Skermanella rosea: one gene and its partners. The protein of the gene in region 2 interacts with the protein of the main gene of each other region in a pairwise test. Links are inferred from orthologs where the notes say so. Each region holds a gene or a part of one and is shown on either strand. Other genes may lie near its edges.

Region 1 (10,935 bases), 2.6 Mb from region 2 along the record:
GTCCTCCCTGGTGGCTCGTTCGAAAAGCCGGCACTCGATACAAATGTATTAGTCCATTCGTTTGAAGACAATACCACGTAACGGAGGGAAGCTACCCTATTTATCTCGCACGGCCGTCGAAATGCAGGGAGTCGGCGGGCAGAAAGCCCTCAGCGCTGTTCAAGGCGGCCGTTCACGACATCTTCGACCTGCCCGGTGGGCAGTGACGCGAGATCCGGAACTTCGACGCACGTCACCCAGGGCCGGTCGATGCCGGTCAGGCGGGCCGCCATATGGCTGCCGAACAGAGCGACGGTCGGGCGGCCGAGATGGGCCGCCAGGTGGGTGGGTCCGCTGTCGTTCCCGATGACCAGCCGGGCGCGGGCCAGGACGCCCGCGAGCTGGAAATAGTTCAACCATCTCCCGCCGGTCAGCGTGACGCCCGGTATCGACCGGCAGAGATCCAATTCGTCGGGGCCGGGAACCGTGACAACGGTCTTGCCGGCGGCGATCAGGCGTTCCGCGAGCGCGGCGTAGCCGGGCCAGCGCTTGTGCGGCAGCCTCGCCGAGGAGCCAGGCAACAGGACCACGTAGGATTCCCGGACCCCGGCATCCGCGAGGATGCCGGAGGCGTCGTCGGCGACCCAGCCCAGATCCGGGGCGAGGGCATGGCGGACCGGAACGTCCGCGTCCGCCAGCTGCCCGGCCAACCGTTCCAGGCTGGGGATGCGCTTGGGATCGACCGCCCGGTGCGGATGGCTGCAGCCCGGCGCCGTCCCCGACCAGGGAGTGTGCGGCAGGAACCAGCGGCGATAGAAGGCGGTCCGGGAAACGTTCTGCAGGTCGTAGACCATGGCGAACGGCACCGCCCTGAGGCGCCGGCGCAGGTCCAGCATGCGGTCCAGGCGCCAGCGCGGCGCGCGCGGGTCCAACTCCACCCGGTCGACCCAGGGACAGCGCTCCATCAGCGCCCGGTAGGCCGGACCGGTCAGAAGCGTGATGCGCGCATCCGGATGGTGGAGGCGGATGTCGTGCAGCGCGCCCTCGGCCTGGAAAAGGTCGCCCAGCGCGCCGAGCTTGATGATCAGGATGTCGTCGGCCATTGCAACCTGTACCTGGAGGTCGGGGATCGGGGAACCGGGCGCGCACCATAGCGAGCCCCCCGGGGCGGCTCCAGGCCTGAAGTTGACGGGGACGGGAACCCGGGATCAGCCCGCTGTCACCAGAGGTGATCAGCCCGCCGTTACCGCCATGGTCAGCATGGGATCCTCCAGGCGATGGAGACGGCCGCTGGCGGCCAGCGCCACGCGCAGGACGACGGCGCGGCGGCGGGCGGCGTTGAGCTTGACCAGGGGCGCATCGCGGAGGATCACGGCGCCGAAACCGTCGGCGACCATCAGCCCGCACTCGGGCGGGATCAGGTCGGCCGGGAAATCGGCCCCGACCGCGAAGTAGAAGCTGTCGCAGAAGGCCTGGTACTCGGGCCATTTCTGGTCGGCCCTGAAATCCGCGATCGAGCTCTTGATCTCCACGATGACCACGTCGCCCGCCTCGTTGACCGCCATGACGTCGGCTCGGCGGCCAGACGCCAAACGAAACTCGGTCAGGCTGGCGAAACCGCGTTCGGCCAAGCCCCGCCGCACACCCCGTGACAGCAGGTCCGCGATGCCGGTCCGCCCCGAAACCACTCCGTCTTCCACCAAAACCATCGTCCCAGCCATCACTCCGCCCATCCGGGCCCACCCGGAAAGTACGTATCATGAACAGTTAGGGCCGCCCGGCCAAGCGTCAATTCGCCGCTGGCTCCCGGCACGCCGCGGTCGTCCGGCGCCCGGATCGAGAAAACCTGCCGGCATGATTGCCGATCGGCCCATCACCGATGCTTTTCTCCGCGGGCAATGAAATCCCGGCGCAGCAAATCGGCGAGGGATCTGTTACCGACGCTGTCCATGTGCTTCCGCGGCGCTATCTTCCTATGGGGAACCCATGGCTTCATGCTCGGCGCTTTTCCGGTAATACTGGTGAATGCCGTAACCTTATGCATCGCGGTGGCGATTCCGGCGTTCAAAATCCATTATGGCTAATGCCGGTCTTTTGCCCGGCGCGGGCGCGTACCGCCAAAATGCCGTGAATTCCTGTTTACGCCGCTTTGCGTTCAGGCCGGAAATGAATAGGCTCTTCCTGTCTTCAACAGGTTGACCATGTCAGACCAGAACCGAAACGCTTGCGACACTTCCGACCGTCGGCCCGACCGCGACTATGCTCCATCCGTCGATCCGACGGGCGAGCCCGGGATCGTGGTCGTGGACGGACGCGGCCTGATATCGTCATGGAACATGTCCGCAGCCGCGCTGCTGGCCAATGCCGGTACGCTGCTCGCCCTCGAAATGCCGTTCGGCCGTCTGGAAAGCGAGGCGCGCCAGTCGTGCGGAATCGCTTTCAGGCATCACTCCATGGCGGACGGAGGGCTGATCTGCTTGTGCGAGCCGTTACCGTCCGCAGCCGGGCAGGCCCCCTCGCCGCCCGGCGGTTCCATGACGCCGGGCCCGGTCCAAAGCCTGCTCGCCCAGGTGACGAGTTCGTTCGCGTTCACCCGCAATCCGCTGCCGCTCTGGATCGTCGACCCCGAAACGCTTGCCTTCGTCGCGGTCAACGATGCCGCGGTATCGCGCTATGGCTACCCGCGCGAGCGTTTCCTGGCCATGCGGATCTCCGATATCCGCCCGCCGGAGGACGCGCCACGGCTGCTGGAAGCGCTGTCCGACCGGTCTTCCCCCGGCGAGTCGGGGCAGTGGCGCCACCTGCTGGCCGACGGCACGGTGATCGACGTGCTGGTCACGTCGGAATGGTTCACGCTCGACAAGCGCACGCTGTGCATGGCCGCCGTCCAGGACATCACCGACCATTGCCGACTGGAGGAGAGCCTTCTGGAGGCGCGGATCGAGGCCGAACGGTCCAACCGGGCCCGCAGCCGCTTCTTCGCCGTCGCCAACCACGACCTTCGGCAGCCGCTCGCCGCGCTCTCGCTGTTCGTCGGCGCCCTGGAGAACCGGCTCAAGGATCCGACCAGCCGCGATATCCTGCGCGCCATGAACACCGCGCTGGCGACCATCAAGAACCTGGTGGACGCCCATCTGGACATCGCCCGGATCGATGCCGGGACCCTGCGGGTCGAACCGGTCGGCCATTCGGTCAACGGGCTGCTGACCCGCATGGCGCTGGAATTCGCCGGGCCGGCCCGCCAGAAGGGGCTGACCCTGCATGTCGCCCCCTGCTCCGCCGTGATCCGCAGCGATCGCGACCTGCTGGAGCGGATCCTGCGCAACCTGCTGTCCAACGCCGTGCGCTACACCGCGTCCGGCCGCATCCTGCTGGGCTGCCGCCGCCAGGGCAACCGGCTGCGGATCGAGGTCTGGGACACGGGACCCGGCATCCCGGCGGATCAACTCGACATCATCTTCGAGGAGTTCTATCGCGGCAACACGCCGAGCACGTCGGAGTCGGCCGGGTTCGGCCTGGGCCTTTCCATCGTGGACCGCCTGTCGCGCCTGCTGGACCATTCCCTGAGCGTGCGGTCGCGGGAGGGCAAGGGATCCGTTTTCGCGATCACGGTGCCGATGGAGGGCGAGGCGGAAGTCCGGGCCGAGCCGATCCATGCTCCGGCGCGGCCGAACGACCTGGGCCGCCCCCGCGTGCTGGTGATCGAGGACGACGTCATCGTGCTGCAGGCGCTCGAGCTTCTTCTCGACCAATGGGGCTGCGACGTGACGGCGGCGTCCGGCTATGACGAAGCCGTGGAAGGTGTATCGGGCCAGGCCGATCCGCCCGACATGGTGATCGCCGATTTCCGCCTGTCCGGCCCGGCGAGCGGCATCGTCGCGATCCGGCAGATCGCCAAGATGCTCGACGTGGACCTTCCCGGCTTGATCATCACGGGCGACACCGACCCGCGCTGCCTGAAGGAAGCCCGGCTGAGCGGCTATCCGCTCCTGCACAAGCCGGTCTCGGCGCTTGCGCTGCGTGCCGCCGTGGCCAGCCTGCTGGGACGGGATCGGCTGCGCGACGGCGTCGAGTGACGCCCGACCGGGGCGCCGGGACCGCGAGGGCGGCACGGCGGCCCCCGTCGCGGTTCCGGCTTCCCGTCGGGAAAATGCCTATCAGGAATTGATCGTCAGGTTTTGGATCGACGTGTTGTCGCTGACGTCGCCGCCCAGCGCACCGTACGCCGAGGAGTCGGAGGTCGCGTCGCCGCCCGATCCCATGCCGCCGGTCGCGAAGCCGCCGCCCATGCTCATGCCCATGCCGCCGCCGCCGCTTCCGGCCCCGCCGAAGGCGCCCGAGGCGCTTCCCGAATGGCCGACCGCTTCGCCGCCGCCCTTGCCGCTCTGCTCGACGCCGACCGACGCGCCGCCCGGAATTCCGCTCATTGCCATGAAGACTCTCCTGTTATCCGACGTTTTCGGGGGCCGGCCGCGTGCCGGTGCGATCCCCGCTGGCGGAGGGTTCACTGCAACGGCCATGCCACTAAAGAACTAGCCATTTCGGGCAGGGATAGACAGGGTTTCCCGTGGTGCCCCGGCCGCGGGAACGCCGCGGCCGGGTGCCGGGCGTCCAGTAATTCGGACGGCGTCAAGCAAACATGGATGTCCCCGCCCCGGACGGCGGTCAGTCCCGCCGGCGGGCCGAGGCAGGCTCGCGGAAGATGAACAGGTCGCGGTCGAACTGGACGCCGACCTGCGGGTTGAGCAGGGCCACCTCCGTGGTCAGTCCCTGCGGGTCGACGATGCGCCACTTGCGCAGCCGCAGCGGCGCGTCCTCGAACACCAGCGTCAGCGTGCCGGCCCCCGGCTCGCTGGTCTGCACCACCGAAACCTCGATGACGTTGGCCTCCCGCACGAAGTCGGTAACGGTGATGTCGCCGCTGAGGCGCAGCTTGTCGCGCAGGATGATGTCGGCCATGGTGGAGCCGATCGGCGCGCTGCTCTGCTGCTTCAACTCGTCATCCCAGTAGAAGACGAACCACCCGTCGGCCACGATGAAGTTCTCGATCGGCGGCTCGTACTCCAGCCGCATCTTGTTGGGCCGCGACAGCCAGAGCGTGCCCCTGACCAGCGAACCGTCGCCGCCGGCCTGGACGAAGTCCGATTTCAGCGTCCTGACGCCGTCGAGATACTGCTCGATCCGGGCGATGTCTTCCTTCTGCGCCTGGGTGAGGCTGGCCGCCGGCGCGGCATGGAGGATCGAGGGGGCTGCCAGCGGCGCGAGAACGAGGCCGGCGGCAAGCACGAGGGGGCGTAGCAAGGCTTTCATGCTCCAAGATATGCTCATCCGCCAGGGCCGAAAAAGGGCGGCAAGGGGGCTTTTTCGCAATCGCCCGCGCCGCCCCTACTCCTCCGCCTCGTCGGAGCGGCCGAGCACCTCGCGCTTGCCCACATGGTTGGCCTGGCTGACGACGCCCTCCTGCTCCATGCGTTCGACCAGCCGGGCCGCCTTGTTGTACCCGATCTGGAGATGGCGCTGGACGAAGCTGGTGGAGCATTTGCGCTCGCGAAGCACCAGCGCCACCGCCTTGTCGTAGAGCTCGTCGCCCGATCCGGGGCGGCCGCCCGCGTCGTCGTCGAAACCGCCGCCAGAGAACTCCTCCTCGTCCTCGGTGATGGATTCCATGTAGTTGGGCTCGCCCTGGCTGCGTAGGAAGCTGACCACATGCTCGACCTCGTCGTCGCGCACGAAGGGTCCGTGGACGCGGGTGATGCGGCCGCCGCCGGCCATGTACAGCATGTCGCCCTGGCCGAGCAGCTGCTCGGCGCCCTGCTCGCCCAGGATGGTGCGGCTATCGATCTTGCTGGTGACCTGAAAGCTGATGCGGGTCGGGAAGTTGGCCTTGATGGTGCCGGTGATAACGTCCACCGAGGGCCGCTGGGTCGCCATGATCAGGTGGATGCCGGCCGCCCGCGCCATCTGGGCCAGACGCTGGATCGCCGCCTCGATGTCCTTGCCGGCGACCAGCATCAGATCGGCCATCTCGTCGACCACCACCACGATGTAGGGCAGTTCGGTCAAGTCGATCGGCTGGTCCTCGAAGATCGGCTTGCCGGTGTCGGGATCGAACCCGGTCTGCACCCGGCGGGTCAGCACCTCGTTGTTCTTCTTGGCCTCGCGCAGGCGGGCGTTGTAGCCCTCGATGTTGCGGACGCCGAGCTTCGACATGGAGCGGTAGCGGCTCTCCATCTCGCGCACGGTCCATTTCAGGGCCACGACCGCCTTCTTCGGGTCGGTCACCACCGGCGTCAGCAGGTGGGGGATGCCCTCGTAGATCGACAGTTCCAGCATCTTGGGGTCGATCATGATGAAGCGGCACTTGTCCGGCGGCAGGCGGTAGAGCAGCGACAGGATCATGGTGTTGATCGCGACCGACTTGCCCGACCCGGTGGTGCCGGCGACCAGCAGGTGCGGGAAGCGGGCGAGGTCGGCGATCACGGGCTGGCCGCCGATGTCCTTGCCGAGCACCAGGGCCAGCTTGGCGGCCGACCGCTCGTAGCTCTCCGCCGCCAGCAGCTCCCGCAGCAGCACCATCTCCCGCCGGGCGTTGGGCAGTTCGATGCCGATCACGTTGCGGCCGGGAACCACCGCGACCCGGACCGACACGGCGCTCATCGACCGGGCGATGTCGTCGGCCAGCCCGATGACCCGGGACGACTTGGTGCCGGGCGCCGGCTCCAGCTCGTACAGGGTGACGACGGGACCGGGATGGACCTTCTGGATTTCGCCGCGGACGCCGAAATCGCCCAGGACGCCTTCCAGCATCACCGCGTTCTGCCGCAGGGCATCGTCGTCGAGGGTGCTCGGCTTGGCCGAGGGATCGGGCTCCTGGAGCAGGTCCAGGGGCGGCAGCTCGTAGTCGGTTTCCGGGAACAGCTCCAGCATCGGCTCGCGCTGGCCGGACGGCTTGCCGGCCACCGGCTTCGGCCCGGACGGGGGCTTGACCACGGAAACCGGCCTGGGCGGCTTGGGAGGGTCGTCGACACCGTCGTCGCCGAGGTCGGCACCGCTTTCCGGATCGTCCGGCTCCACGTCGTTCAGGCGCGGCGGCTTGCGGACTCCGCGCGCGGGCCGGGACTTGGGCGGGCGGGCGTCGGCATCCGCCTCGTCCTCCCCGGGCGGCCGGCCGAAGCCGAACAGCCCCGCCAGTCCCCCCAGGCCACCGAGGCCGGGGCGGTCGCGCAGCAGGCCGGAAGCGTCGCGCGCCACCTGTCCGGCCCTGCCGCCGGCCTCCCGGGCGCCGCGCCCGGCGGCGCCGACGGCCCAGCCCACGCTGCGGGCGCCGTCGCGCCAGTCGCGGAGCGAGAGACCGAGGGCCACGATGACCGAGACGACCGAGACGCCGCCCGAGATCGTCGCGAGCAGGTGCCGGTCCAGTCCCTCGATCAACCCGCCGGTCAGCCTGGAAAGCGCCGTCAGCAGGACATCGCCGGCGGTGCCGCCGAGATGGCCGTGGGTGAGCTGCCATCCGGGAAACGCCGGGACCTGGGCGAAGAAGGTCGAGGCCGTCAGCACGCCGACGACCGTCATCAGGACTCGCAGCACGATCCGGCTCAGCCCGCGGTGGCTCATGATCCGGAGCCCCCACGCCATGACGATGGCGCCCAGAAGGTACGAGGCCATGCCCAGCCACTGCATCAGCAGGTCGGCGGCATAGGCGCCGGGCAGCCCGAGCACGTTGCCGATCTTCGGGTTGGCCTCCGGGTTGACCGCGGTGTTCCAGGAGGGGTCGCCCCGGTCGTAGGTGAGCAGCACCAGGACGAGCAGCAGCCCGATCGAGGTCAGAGCCAGGCCGACGCCCTCGACCGCCCGCTGCCGGATGAAGTCCCGGGCCGCCGGAGGCAGCAGCGGCGCCTTGCCGGCGCGCCCGCCGCCGGACCGGCCGCCGGACGTGCCGGCGGCGGCCCGTCCTGTGCCGGTCCTGCCAGCGGAACCGCGGCCGGCGGTGGACCGCCCACCGGAAACGCCGCCGGACGGGGCGGCGGAACTTGATGCGGCGGTACGGGACGCCATGGGGACCTTGCTCTTCCTTGGTGCTGCGCGGGGTCTTGCCGGGTCAGGTTTAGAGGATTTTGGCGATTCGTGTACAGGCTTCCGCGACCGTGGCGGCATCATGGACCAATGCTATACGAATAAAGGAGGAGCCGCGGTTGACACCGTCGGCATCGGGGCGGGTGAGATAGGCGCCGGGGAGTACCTTGATGCCCCCCTCCCGCCAGAGGGTGGCGGTGGCGGCCTCGCCGTCGCCCACGTCGAGCCACAGGAAGAAGCCGCCGGCCGGCCGGTAGAAACCGAATCGCCCGTCCAGGGCGGACTCGGCGGCGTCGAACTTCGCGCGGTAGAGGGCCCGGTTCTCGACCACGTGGGCATCGTCGTCCCACAGGGCCGCCGCCGCCGCGAGGGCCGGCAGCGGGGTGCCGGCGATCGAGTAGCTGCGCAGGCGGGAGAACAAGGCGATCAGGTCGGGGTCCCCCGCCACGAACCCGGACCGCAGGCCCGCGGCGTTCGACCGCTTGGACAGCGAGTGGAAGACCAACAGGTTGGCGAGGCCGCCGCCGGACGTTTTCCCCCGCGCCTCCAGGGCCGCCGCCACCTCCAGCACGCCGGTCGGCGCCTCGGCGTCGTAGATCTCGGCATAGCATTCGTCGACCGCCAGGACGAAACCGTGGCGGCGGGCCAGACCGATCGCGCGCGTCAGGTAGGCCCGGTCGGCGACGGCGCCCTGGGGATTGGACGGCGTGCACAGATAGAACAGCGCCGTGCGGTCCAGCAGTTCGGGCGACAGGGCGTCCAGGTCGGGCAGGAAACCGGTCTCGCGGGTGGTGGTGAGGAACACCGCTTCGGCCCCGGCCATGACGGCCGCCCCCTCGTAGGCCGCGTAGAACGGGTTGGGCAGCAGCACGGCCGGCTTCCGGCCGGCCTTCGATTCCGGCACGGCGAGCAGGGCCGCCAGGAACAGCGCCTCCCGCGTGCCGGCGACCGGCAGCACCATGCGGTCCGGCTCGACCATGCCGGCGGGGAGGCCGTAGCGCCGGTCGAGCCAGCGGGCGGCGGCCGCCCGGAACTCCGGCGTGCCGGCGACGGGTGGATACTTGCCCCAGAGATGCGCCTGGGTGCGCAGCACCTGGTCGATCAGGGCGGGCGGCGCGTGCTGCGGCTCCCCGACCGACATGACGACGGGCTCCGCGTTCACGCGCGGCGTGATGCCGGCCAGCAGCGAGGCAAGCCGGGTGAAGGGATAATCGCTCAACCGGCCGAGCCGATCGTTCACGAGCGGAGAAGACAGCATGCCGGTCGATCCCGGAGGTTCGTACAAAACGTAAACGAGTGTAGCGGCGGCATGCCGCCCGTACAAGCGGGGGCCTCGCAGAAAGAAGGCCCGGCGGAACTGCCATTCCGCCGGGCCACCCCACTCCGACCCGCCCCGCTCCCATCCGCCGGGGAACCACCGGCGGGACGGCCGCCCTCCTTAGAGCGCCTCTCCGTTGGTTTCGCCGGTTCGGATGCGTACGGCCTGGGCGATCTCGAGGACGAAGATCTTCCCGTCGCCGATCCGGCCGGTGTTGGCGGCCTTCTGGATCGCTTCGACGACCTGCTCTGCCAGTTCGTCCGTGACCGCGACCTCCACTTTCACCTTGGGCAGGAAGCTGACCGAATACTCGGCGCCGCGGTAAATCTCGGTCTGTCCCTTCTGCCGGCCGAATCCCTTGACCTCGCTGACCGTCAGGCCCTGGATGCCCAGCGATGTCAGGGACTCGCGCACTTCGTCGAGCTTGAACGGTTTGATGATCGCCACTATGAGTTTCATGAACTGTTTTCCCTTGTTCTCATCGCCGAACGAAGCCCGTCCGCTGGTCCCCCGCGCCGCTCCCATCCGGGCAGCCGTCCGGTGGTCCGCTTGCGACCCCATTGGCGTGCAGGTTTTCAAGAAGCATGCCGGGCGGGCATATCCCGCGAAAGTCTCACGGATGCCGCCATCCGCCTATGGCTTTCGGAAAGGCTGCTCATTTCATGGACGAAGCGCGCCTGTTTTTTGAGCAATCAAGGGCCGGCTGCGCCATAAAGACACGCTGGACATCCGGTTCGGGCGGGACGATTTTCAAGGACATGACGATATCAGATCCCATACGGCCCGCGACGGCCGCACAAAGCACCGACTCCGCCGACCTGACGACGGAGGTGGTGATCGTGGGCGGCGGCCTGGCCGGCCTGACCCTGGCGGCGGCCCTGGCGACTGCCGGCGTGCCGGTGGTATGCCTGGACCGCGATACTCCGCCCACCCAGATGGAGACGGACTTCGACGGCCGGACGACCGCGCTGGCCTTCTGCTCCAAGCAGGTGCTGGACGGCGCCGGGGTCTGGCGCCACATGGCCGACGACGCCGAGCCGATCCTGGACATCCGGGTGGTCGACCAGGAGTCGCCCCTGTTCCTCCACTATGCCCACCAGGACGTCGGCATCGGCCCGTTCGGCTGGATCGCGGACAACATCGTCATCCGCCGCGCCCTGTTCGCCCGCGTCGCCGAACTGCCGGGGCTGCGTCACATCGCCCCGGCCGCCGTCACCCGGATCGAGCGCGACGCCCGCGCCGCGAAGGTCGTCCTGGCCGACGGCCGGACCGTGACGGCGAAGCTGGTGATCGGCGCCGACGGGAAGAACTCGCTCTGCCGCCGGTCGGCCGGCATCGGCGTGACGACCTGGAACTACGACCAGAGCGCCATGATCTGCAACATCGCGCACGACCTGCCCCATGGCGGCGTCGCGGTCGAGAAGTTCCTGCCCGGCGGCCCCTTCGCGATCCTGCCGCTGACCGGCAACCGCTCGTCCATCGTCTGGAGCGAGCGGAAGTCCCTGGTGCCGACCTTCATGGGCCTGTCGAACGAGGCCTTCACCGCGGAACTCCAGCGGCGGGTC
Region 2 (11,159 bases):
ATCTCCGACGGCAGGTCGCGGTTGCTCGACGCGATCACGCGGACGTCGACCTCGACCCTGGCGCTGCCGCCGACCCGCTCGAAGGTCTGCTCCTGGAGCACGCGGACGATCTTGCCCTGGGTCTCCAGCGGCATGTCCGCCACCTCGTCCAGCAGCAGGGTGCCGCCATGGGCCTGCTCGAAGGTGCCGACCTTGCGCGGCAGGCCGTCCTGGCCATGTTCGGTGCCGAACAGCTCGACCTCCAGCCGGTCGGGACGCATGGTGGCGCAGTTGAGCCCGACGAAGGGGCCGTCGGCGCGGCGGGAGCGGGCGTGGAGAAGGCGGGCGACGACCTCCTTGCCGGACCCGGCCGGTCCGGTGATCAGGACGCGGCTGCCGGTCGGCGCCACCTTCTCGATCGAGTGGCGCACATGGTTGATCGCCGACGACTTGCCGATCAGCTCGATCTGGCCGCCGGTCCGGAGCTTCAGCTCCTCGTTCTCGCGCCTGAGCCGGGCGGCCTCGATCGCGCGCTCGACCAGGACCAGCAGGCGGTCGGCCTTGAACGGTTTCTCGATGAAGTCGTAGGCGCCCTGCTTGATCGCGGACACGGCGGTCTCGATCGTCCCGTGGCCGCTGATCATGATGACCGGCAGGTTCGGATGCTCGCGCTTGAGCTCGGCGAGGATCTGGATGCCGTCGAGCCGGCTGCCCTGGAGCCAGATGTCGAGGATCACCAGGCTCGGCCTTCGGGCGCCGACCGCGGCGATGGCCTGGTCGGCATCGCCGGCCTGCCGGGTCTTCATGCCTTCGTCCTCAAGGATACCCGCAATCAGCATGCGGATGTCCGCTTCGTCATCGACGATCAGAATGTCATGCGCCATAGCGACTCTGTTTCTGCTGCGTTTCTTCGGCGGCCACGGCCGGCGCGGCGATTTCGGTCTTGGGGATCACGAGGCGGACCTGGGCGCCTGGGCCGGAAGCCCTGTCTTCGAGCACCAGCTCGCCGCCATGGTCCTCCATGATCTTCTTGACGATGGCGAGCCCCAGCCCGGTGCCCTTGGCCCGCGTGGTGACGTAGGGTTCGGTCAGCCTGTCGCGCTCCTCGTGCGGCAGTCCCTTGCCATTGTCGGCGATCACGATCGACACGCGGTCGTCGTGGACTTCGAGGCCGAGATCCACCTGCCCCGGTGGCAGCGTCCCGATGTCGGGAGCGGGGCGGCCGTCGATCGCGTCCACCGCGTTCTGGAGCAGGTTGGTCAGCGCCTGGGAGATCTGCCGGCCGTCGCACGGCACGGTGAGCGGCCCCGGCGGCAGGTCGGCCGTGAACTTGATGGCGGGATGGGCGCTGGACTGGAGGAACACGGCTTGGCGGCACAGCTCGTTGATGTTCTGTGGCTTCATCACCGGGCTCGGCATCCGCGCGAAGGCGGAGAACTCGTCAACCATCCGGCCGATATCGTCCACCTGGCGTACGATGGTATCGGTACACATCTGGAACGTCTCGGGATCGCTGGTGATTTCCTTGAGGTATTTTCGGCGCAATCGCTCGGCCGAGAGCTGGATCGGGGTCAGCGGGTTCTTGATCTCGTGCGCGATGCGACGCGCCACGTCGGCCCAGGCAGCCTTGCGTTGCGCCGAGAGCAGTTCGGTGACATCGTCGAACGTCACTACGAAGCCCCGGATGTCGCTTCCGACCGACTCGGCGGCGACCCGGACCAGCAGCGTCCGCGTGGTCCCGGCGCGGCGGAGCTGGACCTGGGCTTCCATCAGCTTGGCCGGGCGGCGACGGATCATGCCCATCAGCTCCCCCATCTCCGGCGCCACGTCGACCAGCTTGCGTCCGATCAGGATCTCCGGGTCGTCCACGCCCAGCAGATGGGCGCCCGACAGGTTGGGCAGGTTGATGCGGCCCTCGTGGTCTAGGCCGACGACTCCGGCGGAGACGCCGGCCAGCACGGTCTCCGTGAAGCGCCGGCGCAGGTCGAGCTGGCGGTTCGCCTCGATCAGCTCCCGGCGTTGGCTCTCCAGCTGGCTGGTCATGCGGTTGAAGGCCCGGCTCAGGGTGCCAAGCTCGTCCTCCGGCAGCAACTCGGGGACGCGGGCCCCCAGATCCCCTGCCCTCACCCGCTCGGCGGCGCCGATCAGCGAGCCGATCGGCGCCACCAGCGCCGTCGCGAAATTGAGGCCGATCCACACCGCGGCCAGGAGCAGCAGCAGCGCCACCACGACGAAGATCAGCGTCACCGTGATCTGAAGGCTGGAGCGCTTGCCTTCCAGCTCGGCATAGGCGCTGGCCGCCTCCTGGGCCGACTCCATGTGGTTCAGCACACGCGGTTCGACCAGCCGGCCGACGAACAGGAAAGTATCGACGAAGCGGTCCAGCCGGACCAGCGCCCTGACCCGGTCGTCGGTGTCGGTCACCATCAGGACGACTTCGCCCTGCCGGGCGCGCTCCAGGGCGCTCTCCGGGATCGGCTCGAATTCCAGCGTGAAGGAGAGGCCGGAACGCGCCAGCATCCTGCCGCTGCCGTCGAACACGATCGCCTCGGTCAAGGCCCGCAGCGCGGCCTGGGTCGCGACCACCTGGGCGAACCGGCCCGGGTCGGTCAGCAGGCGCGCCGCCTCCCGGTTCAGGTCGTTGGCCATGGCCAGCGCGTCGGCCCGGATCACCTGTTGGTGTTCGTGAAGGTAGGCCTGGGCGACGGCGCGCGACTCGTTGATCGCGGTGCGCACCCGCTCGCTGAACCAGGATTGGACGCCGACATAGAAGAAGATGGCGGAGAAGGCTGCGACGATGATCGCAGGCATGACCGCCAGCAGGCTGAAGGTCGCGACCACCCGGACATGCAGGCGTGACCCGGCCAGGCCGCGGCGGCGCTCGATCCACAGCCCGACGATGCGCCGCGCGATGATGGCGCCGAGCAGCAGCAGCAGCGCCAGGTCGAGCGTCAGCAGCAGGCTGACCGTATTGGGATCGTTCCCGAACGGCGGCGTCGCGGTCAGTGCCGCGTAGGTCGCGAAGCCGGCGCCGATGGCGGCTACCGCCAGCGCGACGGCGAGCTTGCCGGCCAGCCCGACGCGGCTGGCCCAGATCAGGAACTGATTCCAGAAGGATTGCGGCATACCCGCGGGTTCACTGGTCATCTGTCTCGTCGCACCGGGCTCACCCTGAACCCGTCCTGTGACCAGGATGTCACGAGACCGATGCAGGGTGTGTTATTTTAGCCCACGGATGACCTGAATATCCAGTTCGCGAATCTTCTTTCTGAGGGTGTTCCGATTAAGTCCCAACATCTGTGCAGCCTTGATCTGGTTGCCGCGCGTCGCCGACAGGCTGAGGGAGATCAGCGGGCGCTCGATTTCCCGAAGAACGCGATCGTAAAGGCCCGCCGCCGGGATGCCGTCCTTGTGGGCCGCGAAATAATCTTTCAGGTGCCGCTCCACCGCCGAGCTGAGGCCCTCGTTCTGGTGCTCCTCGACTTGGGGCGTGGCGGGCGCGGCGTCGGCCAGTTCTGACTCGATCACGTCGAGCCCGATGACCTCCTGGCTGTAGAGCGCCGCGAGGCGCCTCACCAGGTTCTCCAGTTCGCGCACGTTGCCGGGCCAGCGGTAGCGCTTGAGCCGGTCCATGGCCGGGCCGTCGATGCTCTTGATCGGCAGCCCCTGGGCGGACGTCAGGGTCAGGAAGTGGCGGACGAGCGACGGGATGTCCTCGCTCCGTTCCCGGAGCGGCGGCAGGCGGATCGGCACGACGTTGAGCCGGTAGAACAGGTCCTCGCGGAACAGGCCCTGGCGGATCAGCGTGCGGAGGTCCCGGTGGGTCGCCGCGATGATTCGGACGTCGGTCTTGATCGGCGTGCGGCCGCCGACCGTCGTGTACTCCCCCTCCTGCAGGACGCGGAGCAGCCGGGTCTGGGCTTCCAGCGGCATGTCGCCGATCTCGTCCAGGAACAGGGTGCCGCCCTGGGCCTGCTCGAACCGGCCTGTGGAGCGGGTGGTGGCGCCGGTGAAGGCGCCCTTCTCGTGGCCGAACAGCTCCGACTCGATCAGCTCGCGCGGAATCGCGGCCATGTTGATCGCGACGAAGGGGCCGTTGCGGCGCTTGCCGTACTCGTGGAGCGCGCGGGCGACCAGTTCCTTGCCGGTCCCGGACTCGCCGGTGATCATCACCGTCAGGTCGGTGCCCATCAGCCGGGCCAGCACCCGGTAGATCTCCTGCATCGCCGCCGAGCGGCCGATCAGGGGGAGCTGCTCCTCGGTCTCGGCATTGTCGAGGACGCTGTTGCCGTTGAGGGCGAGCGGCTGCGGCGCGCTGAGCGCGCGCTCCACCACGCTGACCAGTTCCTTCAGGTCGAACGGCTTCGGCAGGTACTCGAAGGCGCCCCGCTCGGCCGCCTTGACCGCGGTCATCAGCGTGTTCTGCGCGCTCATCACGATGACGCGCAGCTCGGGACGGATCTTCTTTATGCGCGGGATCAGGTCGAGCCCGTTCTCGTCCGGCATCACCACGTCGGTGATGACGAGGTCGCCCTGCCCGTCGGCGACCCAGCGCCACAGGGTCGACGCGTTTCCCGTGGTCCGCACGTCATGGCCCAGCCGGATCAGGGCCTGGTTCAGCACCGTGCGGATCGCGCGGTCGTCATCGGCGACCAGGATCGTCGATGACGGCATTACGACGGCTCCAGAGGCTGTTCGAAATCGGCATACATGGGTAGCGATACCTTGAATACGGTTCGGCGCGGCAGCGTCTCGAAGTCGATGACCCCGCCATGGTCGCCAATCAGTTTCGCAACCAATGCAAGACCCAGGCCGGTTCCGTTCCGCTTGGTCGTGACGAACGGATCGAACAGATGCGAACGGAGATCCTCCGGTATGCCGTTGCCATTGTCCTGCACGCTGATCAGCAACGGCAGGTGAACGCGGCTGTCGGTGCCGGGAACCGCCAGGCGGACACCGTGCTGGTAGGCTGTGCTCAAGATGATCTCACCGCCCTGTTCAGGAACAGCTTCTGCCGCATTTTTAATCAGGTTGAGGAAAACCTGGATCAGCTGGTCGCGGTTGCCATACACGTCCGGCAGGGACGGGTCGTAGCGCTCGGTAAAGCGCACCGTCCTGGCGAAGCCGCTCTGGGCGACCTTGCGGACATGCTCCAGCACGCTGTGGATGTTGACCGCCGTCCGCTCCGGGGGCCGCTTGTCGGAGAACACTTCCATCCGGTCGACCAGCGCCACGATGCGGTCGGACTCATCGCAGATCAGCCGGGTCAGCTCCCGGTCGGGTTCGGACGCGTTCTGTTCCAGCAACTGCGCGGCGCCGCGGATGCCGGACAGCGGGTTCTTGACCTCGTGGGCCAGCATCGCGGCCATGGCCGTGACCGAGCGGGCGGCGTTCCGGTGGGTAAGCTGGTTGTCGATCTTGCGGGTGATCGACTTCTCGTGAAGCGACATCACCACGCAATCCGCGGGCTCGCCCAGCGGAGCCACGCGGACCGTGACCAGATGGATGCCGATCCGGGGCGTGTCGAGGGTCACGCCGTATTCCGACATGCTGGCCCCGCCGGCCAGCGCTTGCTCGATCAGGAAGAAGACCGGGCTGTCCGCCGGCAGCAGGTCGGTCAGCGGCTGCCCGATCAGGGCCGCTGCGCCGCATTCGAAGAACTCCTGGGCTTCCAGGTTGACGTACCGGATCTCGTTCCGTTCGCCGATCACCAGAACCGGGTCGGGCAGGGCATTGAGGATTCCGGAGGGGTCGATTTCCTGCCGCATCGCCTTCCGCCGCAGGGGGGTTACCGCGCGCGCCATCACGCTGCCATCCGTTCGATCTCGGGGGAATAGAAGGACCGGATCATGCCGAGCACGACGGCCGGATCGGAAACGCGATTGACCTCGGCGCGGAACTCGGCCGAGCCCGGCAAACCCTTGCTGTACCAGGAAACATGCTTGCGGGCGATCTTGGTGCCGGCATCGGTGCCGTAGTGTTCCAGCATGGCCTCGTAATGTTCGAGAAGCGTGGCGAGCTGAACTTCGAGCCGTGGGTCGGGCAGGCACTCGCCGGTGCGCAGGTAATGGATGACCTGCCCGATGAACCAAGGGCGACCATAGGTCCCCCGCCCGATCATGACGCCGTCCGCGCCCGACTCCGCCAGGCAGCGGGTCACGTCCTCGAAGGTGGTCATGTCGCCGTTGGCGATCACCGGGATCGAGACGGCCTCCTTCACCTGGCGGATTGCCTTCCAGTCGGCGGTGCCGGTGTAGAACTGGCACCTGGTGCGCCCGTGGACCGTGACCATCCGGATGCCGCATTCTTGTGCAATCCGCGCCAGATTGGGCGCGTTGCGGTTCGTGTCGTCCCAGCCCAGCCGCATCTTCAGCGTGACCGGAACGTCGACCGCCTTGACCGTCGCCTCCAGGATGCGGGCGGCATGGACCTCGTCCCGCATCAGCGACGATCCGGCATGCCCGTTGACGATCTTCTTGACCGGGCAGCCGAAATTGATGTCGATCAGCGCGGCGCCCCGGTCCTGGTTCAGCCTGGCCGCTTCCGCCATGACCGCCGGCTCGCATCCGGCGAGCTGCACGGCCATGGGAAATTCCTCGGCGCAGTTGGTCGCCATCTTCATGGTCTGGCGCGACGCGCGGATCATCGCTTGGCTTGCGATCATCTCCGACACGACGAGGCCGGCGCCGGCTCGCTTGACCAGACGGCGAAACGGCATGTCCGAAACGCCCGACATGGGGGCCAGGATAACGGGGTCGTCAATCCTGATGGATCCGATGTTGATGCCCATCTTTTGGGCAATTCCCTGTAATGCTGTCATTTTGTGCAGGCTAGCACGCATCCGGAAAATATCGCAAGCGCGAAGAATGCCGATGAAACCATTGCTTGGCTCGTGGCCGGGCGCGAACCGACCCGCCGGATGCCGCCTGATCCCGATTACCTCAGGAAATTAAAATATCCGTGACGAATTTGACGCCGGGATATCCCAATGTGAGCAGAAGAAAAGCAAGAAGTACAAAGCGGGCGGCCCGCCTGCCCCGCACGCCGGTCGCGGCATGGGCGATCAGAAGCCCGCCGATGACGATAAAGGTGGCGACAGAAAGGACTGTCTTGTGGTCGACTCGAAACAGGACCCCCTGCTCGAAGTACAGGACCGACATGCCGGTCGCCAGGCCGAGGCCGAGCACGATCTCCGACGCGACCAGCAGCCGCCCCTGGAACTGCTCGCTATCGGCCATGGGCGGCAGCATGCGGGTCAGCGCCGTCGGGCGCTTCGCTTTCAGCGCCCGCTCCTGCAGGAAGGCCGCCAGGGCCGAGACCGCGGCCAGGGTCAGCAGGGCGTAGGTCGTGACGGAAACCCCGATATGCAGGTCGACCCAGACCGTCGGGGCGGAGGCGCTCAGCGTCGGGTCCGGCGCCTCGGTGGCGGCGGTCGCGAACAGGCCGACCAGCAACAGATAAGGCAGCAGCAGCGGCATCAGCCGCCAGCCGGAGCGGGTGGTCAGGCACAGGCCGGAATACAGCACCATGCAGGCGGCGATGCTGACCCACAGCGTCGTGGACAGTCCCGTGCGCCATGTACCGTCGAGCTGGACCACCGCCCAGGCGAGCGGGCCGGCGACGGCCACGAACAGGACCGCCCAGAACACGGCGTCCGGCCCCCTGCCCTGCCGGAACCCGTCGCGCACGTACGCCAGCAGCGAGGCCGGCATCAGGGCCAGCAGGGCGGTGAGGCTGAATAGGACGTTCTGCAACATTGTCTTCCGATCTTCATCCCCGGACTATCCCGGAACGGCATTCCGGGCTTGCATCTCCGGCTTCGCATCCGGACCGCCCGGCCGCAGGATAGGCCCGGCGTTCCGCCACGGCCATAAAACTCAGGACTGCATCCGCTTAATACAACCTCCCACACGCCTGAGCGTGAACTTTACCTGCTATTCCGCCGACCCGGTGATATCATGCGCGTTCACTTAAGCAGCCCGCCGCCTTGCGCGCCTCTCCGGAATCCGGCCTCGATCTTATGGACCAGCCTGTTCGCCCGGCCGACCCCGCCGCCGCCGCACTGATTTCCTTGCGTCGCCTGCTGGATCGTTCGGTGGCTAGCCTGTCCGCCCTGCCCTATGTCTGGCTGTGCCTCGCCGCGGCTGGGGCGGCGGTCGCGGTCAGCGGAGTATGGACTACGCCGGCCCTGAACGCGGTCTGGATGATCGCGTCGGACATCACGCGCGACCCTTTCCCCGCCAGCGCCGATGCCGACTGGCTGCTGACCTCCTGGCTGACGCCGTCGCTTGCTTGGCTGTTCGGGGCAGCGGCGACTTCCCATACCTTCGCGCTGTTCTGCGATCGTGGTGGAGCGTAGCCGGCTCGACTACATGCTTCAGGTCGGGATCGACATCCAGCTGACGCAGTTGGTGCGGAATCCGCAGATGCTCTTCTGGTCCTTCTTCGGCGCCGGCTGGCTACTGGTCGTGCCGGCCGCGATGGCGATCCGGCACAGGAGCCTGGAGGAGACCGGGGTCACCGTCCGACCCCTGCCCCGGTTGGTCATCGCGGCTTTGATCTGCATGGGCGTGACCGCAGTAACGCTCGATTCCACCAGGGTCTTCGGGCTGCTCTCCTGGCCGGTGCTGGTCACCCTGCTGGTTCTGGCAATCCGCCGCGGAGCGGCACCGTCGTTGACATGGCTGGCCTCCGCAGCCTTCCTGCTGAGCCTGATGCTGCCGCGCACCGTCGTCTGGGACGGTCATGTGCACGGTGGGACGGCCGCTTACAGCTTGGTTTGGATGCTGGAAAAATCCGGCGCGGCGCCCGGCATCCTGCCTGAATCGGTGCTCGCACCGTTTCGCGAATCGCCGGAAAACCGGATCAAGTTTTCGGCGCTGCTGCCAGACGGCGGGCCGGCTCCGCTCGTCGGGAGGGGTGCGCCCCTGTTCTTCACCATGGCCGCCGGTGGCGGTGCGGCGTTGCGCGAAGGCTGGTCCCGGCCCGAGCCCTGGGGGACGTGGTCCGAGTCGCCGGTCGCCAAGCTTCGCCTGAACCTGTCAGCGGAAGCCGCTGCAGCCGGCGCGCTCGACGCCCAGGTTGCAGCCTTTGTCGGCACCAGTGGAATGCCCCAGCAGGTCGAGGTGACACGGGTGGCGGACGACCGCCAGCCGTGACTGGGGCAGGCGGCACCGGACCTGCCCCATCAGGATCGCTTGGCGCAGCGGCCACGACGGGCTAGGCTGCGACAGGCATTGAGCAGCATGCTTGTCGAGACATTCCGGACCAGAATATGACTTCATGTGTGGCGCTGATCGTCGCCGCGGGCGTTGGCGAGCGCTTCGGCGGCGACCGGCCGAAACAGTACCAGACACTGGGCGGGAGCGCCGTGCTCCGCCATACGGTCGGCATCTTCCTGGAGCACCCTGACGTGGATGACGTCCAGGTGGTGATCCAACCGGGCCACCGCGAGCTTTATGATGCCGCGGTCGCCGGCCTCGACCTGCCCGAACCCGTCGCCGGGGGCGCGACCCGCCAGGAATCGGTCCGTCTAGGGCTGGAACGGCTGGCTGCGCGCGACCCGGCGCCTGACTTCGTGCTGATCCACGACGCCGCCCGGCCGCTGGTGAGCGGGGCCACGATCAAGGCGGTCCGGGACAGGCTGGACGAGGTCCCCGCCGCGATCGCCGCCGTTCCCGTGACGGATACGCTGAAGCGGGGCACCGGCGGCCTGGTCAGCGGCACCGTGGAGCGTGCCGGCCTGTGGCGGGCCCAGACTCCGCAGGGCTTCCGCTTCCCCGAAATCCTGCGGGCGCATCGGGAACTGGCCGGCGCGGAACTGACCGACGACGCGGCAGTGGCGGAGCGGGCGGGACTGGATGTGGCTCTGGTGGAAGGCAACCCGGAAAACCTCAAAGTGACCAATCGCGATGATCTGGCGCAGGCCGCCATGCTGATGAACGCCTGCCTCCCCTCCCTGCCGCAGGACGTGCGGATCGGTATGGGCTATGACGTCCACCGGTTCTCGCCCGGCGACCATGTGGTGCTGTGCGGGGCGAGGGTGCCCCACGAGGCGCGGCTGGAAGGCCATTCCGACGCCGACGTGGGGCTCCATGCCCTGACCGACGCGATCTTGGGCGCGCTGGCCGCCGGCGACATCGGCAGCCATTTTCCGCCCAGCGACCCGCAGTGGCGCGGTGCCGACAGCGCCCTGTTCCTGCGCCACGCGGTCGGGATGGTCCGCGCGCGCGGCGGCGTGATCGCCCACGCCGACGTGACCCTGATCTGCGAGCGCCCGAAGATCGGCCCGCACCGGGAGGCGATGGTCGCCCGCATGGCCGAGCTGCTGGAGATCGCGCCCGACCGGGTCAGCGTCAAGGCGACCACCACCGAGCGTCTGGGTTTCACCGGCCGGGGCGAAGGGATCGCGGCGCAGGCGGTGGCCACCATCCGCCTGCCGGCGACCTGAGGGGAGGACGCGCCGATGTTTCCCGACGACGTCCTGGACCGCGCCCGAGCCGTCCTCGCCGCCTACGATGCGGCGGGGCTGAAGCTGGCGACCGCGGAGTCCTGCACCGGCGGCCTGATCGCCGGCGCCCTGACGGAGATCGCCGGCTCGTCCAGCGTGGTTGAGCGAGGCTTCGTGACCTACTCCAACGAAGCGAAGACGGAACTGCTGGGCGTGCCGTCCGACCTGATCGGCCGCGTCGGCGCCGTCAGCCCCGAGGTGGCGGAGGCTATGGCGGCCGGCGCGGTCGCCCATTCCCGGGCGGATGCGGCGGTCGCCGTCACCGGCATCGCCGGGCCGGGAGGATCCACCCCGGGCAAGCCGGTCGGCCTGGTCTATTTCGGGGTCGCCCGGCGCGGCGGCGCACTCCGCCACGAGCGCCGGGTGTTCGAGGGCGACCGGTCCGCGGTTCGGCGGGCGGCGGTGATGGTCGCCCTGGAACTGGCGGCAGGGGCGGCGTCTCAGGGCGACAGGTAGAGGTCCTTGACGCTGGACAGGGCGATCTGCATGCCGGGATCGCCCTTTTCGAGCACGTCGAAGGGAACGTAGGCGCCGAAGTCCAATCCGGTATCCTCGGAGAGGCCGGCGATGCTCACCTGCGAGTCTTGGAATTGCCGCTGTGGGCAGGCATTGGTGGCATGGAAGGTGTCGGCGTCGGCCTGCTTGGCGGTCTTCTTGTCCCCCCAGTTCG
Region 3 (4,745 bases), 370 kb from region 2 along the record:
TAGGCCAGCAGCACCGGAGCCTCGTAACCCGGGACCAGACGCTTGTAGCTGTTGGTCGACGGGTTGGTGAATGCGTTCAGCGCGCGGGCGTGCTTGATGATGCCGCCGATGTAGTACAGCGCCATGTCGGAAAGGTCGGCGTAGCCCGAGCCGGCGAAGATCGGCTGGCCATCCTTCCAGATCGACTGGTGGCAGTGCATGCCCGAGCCGTTGTCGCCGTAGACCGGCTTCGGCATGAACGTGGCGGTCTTGCCGTAGGCCGCGGCGACGTTATGCACCACATACTTGAACTGCTGCATGTTGTCGGCGGTCTTGACCAGCGTGTCGAACTTGATGCCGAGTTCGTGCTGGGAAGCCGCCACCTCGTGGTGGTGCTTCTCGATCTCGACGCCCATCTCGCCAAGCACGGTCAGCATCTCGGCGCGCAGGTCCTGGCCCGAGTCGACCGGCGGAACCGGGAAGTAGCCGCCCTTGACGGTCGGGCGGTGGCCCAGGTTGCCGTCCGGCAGTTCCTTGCCGGTGATGTACGGGCCTTCCTCGCTGTCGATCTTGTAGAAGCACTGGTTCATCGAGACTTCGTAGCGGACGTCGTCGAAGACGAAGAACTCGGCTTCCGGACCGAAATAGGCGGTGTCGCCGATACCGGCCGCTTCCATGTGCGCCTGGGCCGCCTTGGCGATCGAGCGCGGGTCGCGGTTGTAGGGCTGGCCGCTGGAGGGCTCGTAGACGTCGCAGAAGATGTTCAGCATCGGCTGGGCCGCGAACGGGTCCATCACCGCGGTCGCGGCGTCCGGCATCAGGGTCATGTCGGACTCGTTGATCGCCTTCCAGCCCGCAATCGATGAACCGTCGAACATGATGCCGTCGGTGAAGGCTTCTTCGTTCATCGTGGAGACGTGCTGCGCGGTGTGCTGCAGCTTGCCGCGCGGGTCGGTGAAGCGAAGGTCGACGTACTTGACGTCGTGTTCCTTGATCAGGTCGAAGACCTTGCTGATGTCAGACATGCCTCGGGATCCGTTTCTATGGTTGACGCTGGCTCGCTCCCGCCGAGGAGGACGGGGAGAAACCGATTTTGGTGACGCGCGCGGGCGTTGTTATGTCACGACCTTTCCGGACGCACAATCCACAGCTTATCCGTCAGCGGAATTGCGGCAATGTGGCTGTCCGGCCGGCTTTGCCCGCGATGTTTATCGAGCCGGACGCGCGGCCGGATCGGCCGGCGTCAAGATCTGATCCGGGACGGCCGCGGTGGCTTCCCGCGCTGCGCGCGAATCGCCGTGGGCCGTCCGAATGGGGTGGAGCGGTCAGGGGCGGTCGATGCGCGTCAGACGGCGTCGCTTCCCTTCTCGCCGGTTCGGATCCGGACGACTTCCTCGACCGGAGTCACGAAGATCTTGCCGTCGCCGATGCGGCCGGTGTGGGCAGCCGTCTGGATGGCCTCGATGGCGCGGTCGACCAGACTGTCGTCCATCACCACCTCGATCTTCACCTTCGGCAGGAAGTCCACGACGTATTCCGCGCCACGGTACAATTCCGTATGACCCTTCTGCCGCCCGAAGCCCTTGGCCTCGGTGACGGTAATGCCCTTGATGCCGACCTCGTGAAGGGCTTCCTTCACTTCGTCGAGCTTGAACGGCTTAATGATGGCTTCGATTTTTTTCATGATGCTGATCAACGACTCCCCGTGGATGGCGGCGCGCCACCGAGCGGTGCTCATCATCCCGTAAAGCACGGGGCATGCCAACGCCCGATTGCCTTGCCGGAGCAAGCGGGGCGGTCTTTCTGCAGCAGCGCCTGCCGCCGCAGCCGGCACGGATCTGATGAGCTGGTGTGCACATTGCCTAAACAGTGTGCAGATCGACACGTCACGCCGCCGCGTGGCACTTCGGCCGTCCGAGGTCGATTTCGTCCCTTGACGGGGCTCCGGCGATTTGGCATAGACACGGCCCCAACGGTGGCGGCGGTAGCTCAGTTGGTAGAGCCCTCGGTTGTGGTCCGAGTGGTCGTGGGTTCGAGTCCCATCCGTCGCCCCATCCCATTCCGGGAAATTCCCTTCCGAATAGAGCGAAGTCGGCGCATCCTGCGGCCCCCTTGGGGAGCGCGGGCTGTTATGCTTTGCCCCATGCCGTTCTGCCGGCATGCAGCCGGCCGACATGGCCGAGTTCCAACCGGGAGTTCTCCGATGGCAGCACAGAACGCTTTGCTGACGGTCGCCGAGATGTATCGTGCGGACGCGCTCACGATCGAGGGCGGCGTTTCCGGCGAAACCCTGATGGAGGCGGCCGGGGCCGCCGTCGCCCGGGTCGTTTCGGCCCGCCGGCCACCCGGTACCGTGGCCGTGCTCTGCGGGCCCGGCAACAACGGCGGCGACGGTTTCGTCGTCGCCCGTCTGCTTGCGGGGCAGGGATGGTCGGTGCGGGTCGGGCTGCTCGGCAGCCGCGAGGCTCTGCGGGGCGACGCCGCGGTCATGGCCGGGCGCTGGAACGGGCCGGTGGCGTTCCTCGCGCCCGAACTGCTCGACGGGGCCGATGTCGCGGTGGACGCCCTGTTCGGGGCCGGCCTGTCCAAGCCGCTGGAGGGCATGGCGCGGGCCGTGGTGGAGGATCTGGCCGCCCGCGCCGTTCCGACGGTGGCGGTGGACATCCCCAGCGGCATCCACGGCGATACGGGCGCCGTGCTCGGCGCCGCGGCGCCGGCTTGCGTGACGGTCACCTTTTTCCGGAAGAAGCCCGGGCATCTGTTGCTGCCCGGTCGCGTCCTGTGCGGCGACTTGGTGGTGGCCGACATCGGGATTCCCGACCGGGTGCTGGACGGGATCGCGCCGAGGCTCGCCGAGAACGGGCCGGCATCCTGGTTTTCGGGGTTTCCCTGGCCGAGGCTCGACGGTCACAAGTTCGACCGGGGCCACGCCGTGGTGTTCGGGGGCGCCCGGATGACCGGTGCCGCCCGCCTGGCTGCCCGGGCGGCGCGGCGAGTCGGCGCGGGACTGGTCAGCATCGCCTGCGACCCGGGGACCTTCCCGATCTATGCCGCATCCGACCCCGGCACCATCGTGTCCCCGCTCGACGACTCGGGGAGTTTCGATGACCTGATGTCCGATCCGCGCCGCAATGCCGTGCTGGTCGGGCCGGGAGCGGGGACCGGGACGGAGACCTGCGGCCATGTGCTGGGCGCGCTCCGGGCCGGCAAGGCGATGGTGATCGACGCGGACGGCTTGACCGCCTTCGCCGACCATTCGACCGACCTGTACCGCGCCCTCAGCGACCGCTGCCTGTTGACGCCCCATGCCGGGGAGTTCAAGCGCCTGTTCGGCATCGAGGGAGACAAACTGTCGCAAGCCCGCCGGGCGGCGGCCCGGGCGGGTGCCGTCGTGCTGCTGAAGGGGCCCGATACCGTGATCTCCGCGCCGGACGACCGGGCGGTGATCAACGCCAACGCGCCGCCCGAGCTGGCGACGGCCGGGGCCGGCGATGTGCTGGCCGGGCTGGCCGTCGGCCTGATGGCCCAGGGGATGCCGGCCTTCGAGGCCGGCGCCGCGGCGGCCTGGTTGCATGGGGAGGCGGCCCGCGCCGTCGGCCCCGGGCTGATCGCGGAGGACCTGTCGGAAGCGCTTCCCGCCGTGCTGCGCCGCCTGCGCGGGGACTCGTGAAGCTTCCGTGAAGTATGGCCGCCGCGGCGGCTTTGCCCTTGATCGGCCGGCCGCGAGTCCACCAAGATCGCGGACATGACCCAGCTCCCGACGCCCCTCGAAGAGCAGCCGTCCCCCTCGCTGTTCGACCGTACCCTGGAGAACCTGCGCTCCGCCTGGCGCGACATCGCGGCCTTCTCGCGCGAGGCGGTCGGCGCGACGCCGCGGCCCCACCTGCCGCGCGAGGATGCGGACCGGCTCCGCGTCCAGATGCAGGCCTGCCTGGCGGGGCGGGGCGGCGAGGTCTCGGCCCGCGCCCGGGCGGCCGAACTGGGCCGCACCTATCTGAGCCTCGACTCGACGGGGCGGCGTAACTTCCTGACGATCCTGTCGCGCGACTTCGACGTGGACCGGGCCACGGTCGACCAGGCGGTCGACGCCTTCCACAAGGCGCCGGACCCCGTGCTGCGCGGCAAGGCGGAGCGTAAGCTCCGCGAAGCCCTCGAGCCGGGGCGGATGCGGTTGCTGACACAGTTCAACGGCCTGCCGGAGGGGGTGAAGTTCCTCGTGGACATGCGCGCCCAGCTCCTGGAATGGGCTTCGGACGATCCGCTGATGGCCGCCCTGGAGGCCGACCTCAAGACGCTGCTGAAGAACTGGTTCGATGTCGGCTTCCTGGAACTGCGGCGAATCACCTGGGACAGTCCGGCCGCGCTGCTGGAGAAGCTGATCGCCTACGAGGCGGTGCACGCCATCCGGGGATGGCAGGACCTGAAGGACCGTCTCGACTCGGATCGCCGCTGCTTCGCCTTCTTCCATCCCCGCATGCCCGACGAGCCGCTGATCTTCGTCGAGGTCGCGCTGGTCAGCGGCATGTCGGGCAATGTCCAGACGCTTCTGGACGAGGCGGCGCCGGTCCAGGACCCGCAGACGGCGGATACCGCGATCTTCTATTCGATCTCTAACGCCCAGAAGGGATTGGCGGGGATCAGCTTCGGCAACTTCCTGATCAAGCGGGTCGTCGACAGCCTGACCGCCGAGTTCCCCAAGCTGAAGTATTTCGCGACCCTGTCGCCGATCCCCGGCTTCCGGCGCTGGCTCGATGCCGAGATGGCCG

What was found.
Region 1: the proteins of JL101_RS12320 (region 2) and JL101_RS00565 interact in binary tests that used the Escherichia coli proteins (3 or more experiments, as listed by UniProt). The link is inferred for Skermanella rosea from one-to-one orthologs.
Region 3: the proteins of JL101_RS12320 (region 2) and JL101_RS10520 interact in binary tests that used the Escherichia coli proteins (3 or more experiments, as listed by UniProt). The link is inferred for Skermanella rosea from one-to-one orthologs.

What each region holds. Positions count from the first base shown.
Region 1 is NZ_CP086111.1:124,875-135,809, reverse strand. Bases 8,161-10,935 are described here. They hold JL101_RS00565 (P-II family nitrogen regulator), read right to left. Parts: upstream 9,830-10,935; coding sequence 9,491-9,829; downstream 8,161-9,490. Other genes in these bases: JL101_RS00560 (UbiH/UbiF/VisC/COQ6 family ubiquinone biosynthesis hydroxylase), read left to right, coding at 10,129-10,935; JL101_RS00570 (aminotransferase class I/II-fold pyridoxal phosphate-dependent enzyme), read right to left, coding at 8,161-9,310. In the rest of the region: JL101_RS00600 (glycosyltransferase family 9 protein), read right to left, coding at 150-1,082; JL101_RS00595 (MmcB family DNA repair protein), read right to left, coding at 1,212-1,700; JL101_RS00590 (ATP-binding response regulator), read left to right, coding at 2,181-4,055; JL101_RS00585 (hypothetical protein), read right to left, coding at 4,137-4,412; JL101_RS00580 (LolA family protein), read right to left, coding at 4,645-5,289; JL101_RS00575 (DNA translocase FtsK), read right to left, coding at 5,365-8,034; more of JL101_RS00570, read right to left, coding at 8,084-8,160. UniProt on the Escherichia coli protein: Involved in the regulation of nitrogen metabolism. Regulates the activity of its targets by protein-protein interaction in response to the nitrogen status of the cell.
Region 2 is NZ_CP086111.1:2,674,183-2,685,341, reverse strand. What follows is about bases 3,719-6,717. They hold JL101_RS12320 (two-component system sensor histidine kinase NtrB), read right to left. Parts: upstream 5,784-6,717; coding sequence 4,653-5,783; downstream 3,719-4,652. Other genes in these bases: dusB (tRNA dihydrouridine synthase DusB), read right to left, coding at 5,783-6,717; ntrC (nitrogen regulation protein NR(I)), read right to left, coding at 3,719-4,653. In the rest of the region: nitrogen assimilation response regulator NtrX, read right to left, coding at 1-863; JL101_RS12330 (sensor histidine kinase NtrY-like), read right to left, coding at 853-3,126; more of ntrC, read right to left, coding at 3,199-3,718; more of dusB, read right to left, coding at 6,718-6,769; JL101_RS12310 (cytochrome C assembly family protein), read right to left, coding at 6,921-7,736; JL101_RS12305 (hypothetical protein), read left to right, coding at 8,075-8,338; JL101_RS12300 (hypothetical protein), read left to right, coding at 8,352-9,137; JL101_RS12295 (bifunctional 2-C-methyl-D-erythritol 4-phosphate cytidylyltransferase/2-C-methyl-D-erythritol 2,4-cyclodiphosphate synthase), read left to right, coding at 9,254-10,429; JL101_RS12290 (CinA family protein), read left to right, coding at 10,445-10,945; JL101_RS12285 (DNA/RNA non-specific endonuclease), read right to left, coding at 10,930-11,159.
Region 3 is NZ_CP086111.1:2,308,343-2,313,087, forward strand. The notes cover bases 1-2,898. They hold JL101_RS10520 (P-II family nitrogen regulator), read right to left. Parts: upstream 1,676-2,898; coding sequence 1,325-1,675; downstream 1-1,324. Other genes in these bases: glnA (type I glutamate--ammonia ligase), read right to left, coding at 1-1,004; JL101_RS10530 (NAD(P)H-hydrate dehydratase), read left to right, coding at 2,183-2,898. Also shown: more of JL101_RS10530, read left to right, coding at 2,899-3,649; JL101_RS10535 (malonyl-CoA decarboxylase), read left to right, coding at 3,725-4,745. UniProt on the Escherichia coli protein: P-II indirectly controls the transcription of the glutamine synthetase gene (glnA). P-II prevents NR-II-catalyzed conversion of NR-I to NR-I-phosphate, the transcriptional activator of GlnA. When P-II is uridylylated to P-II-UMP, these events are reversed.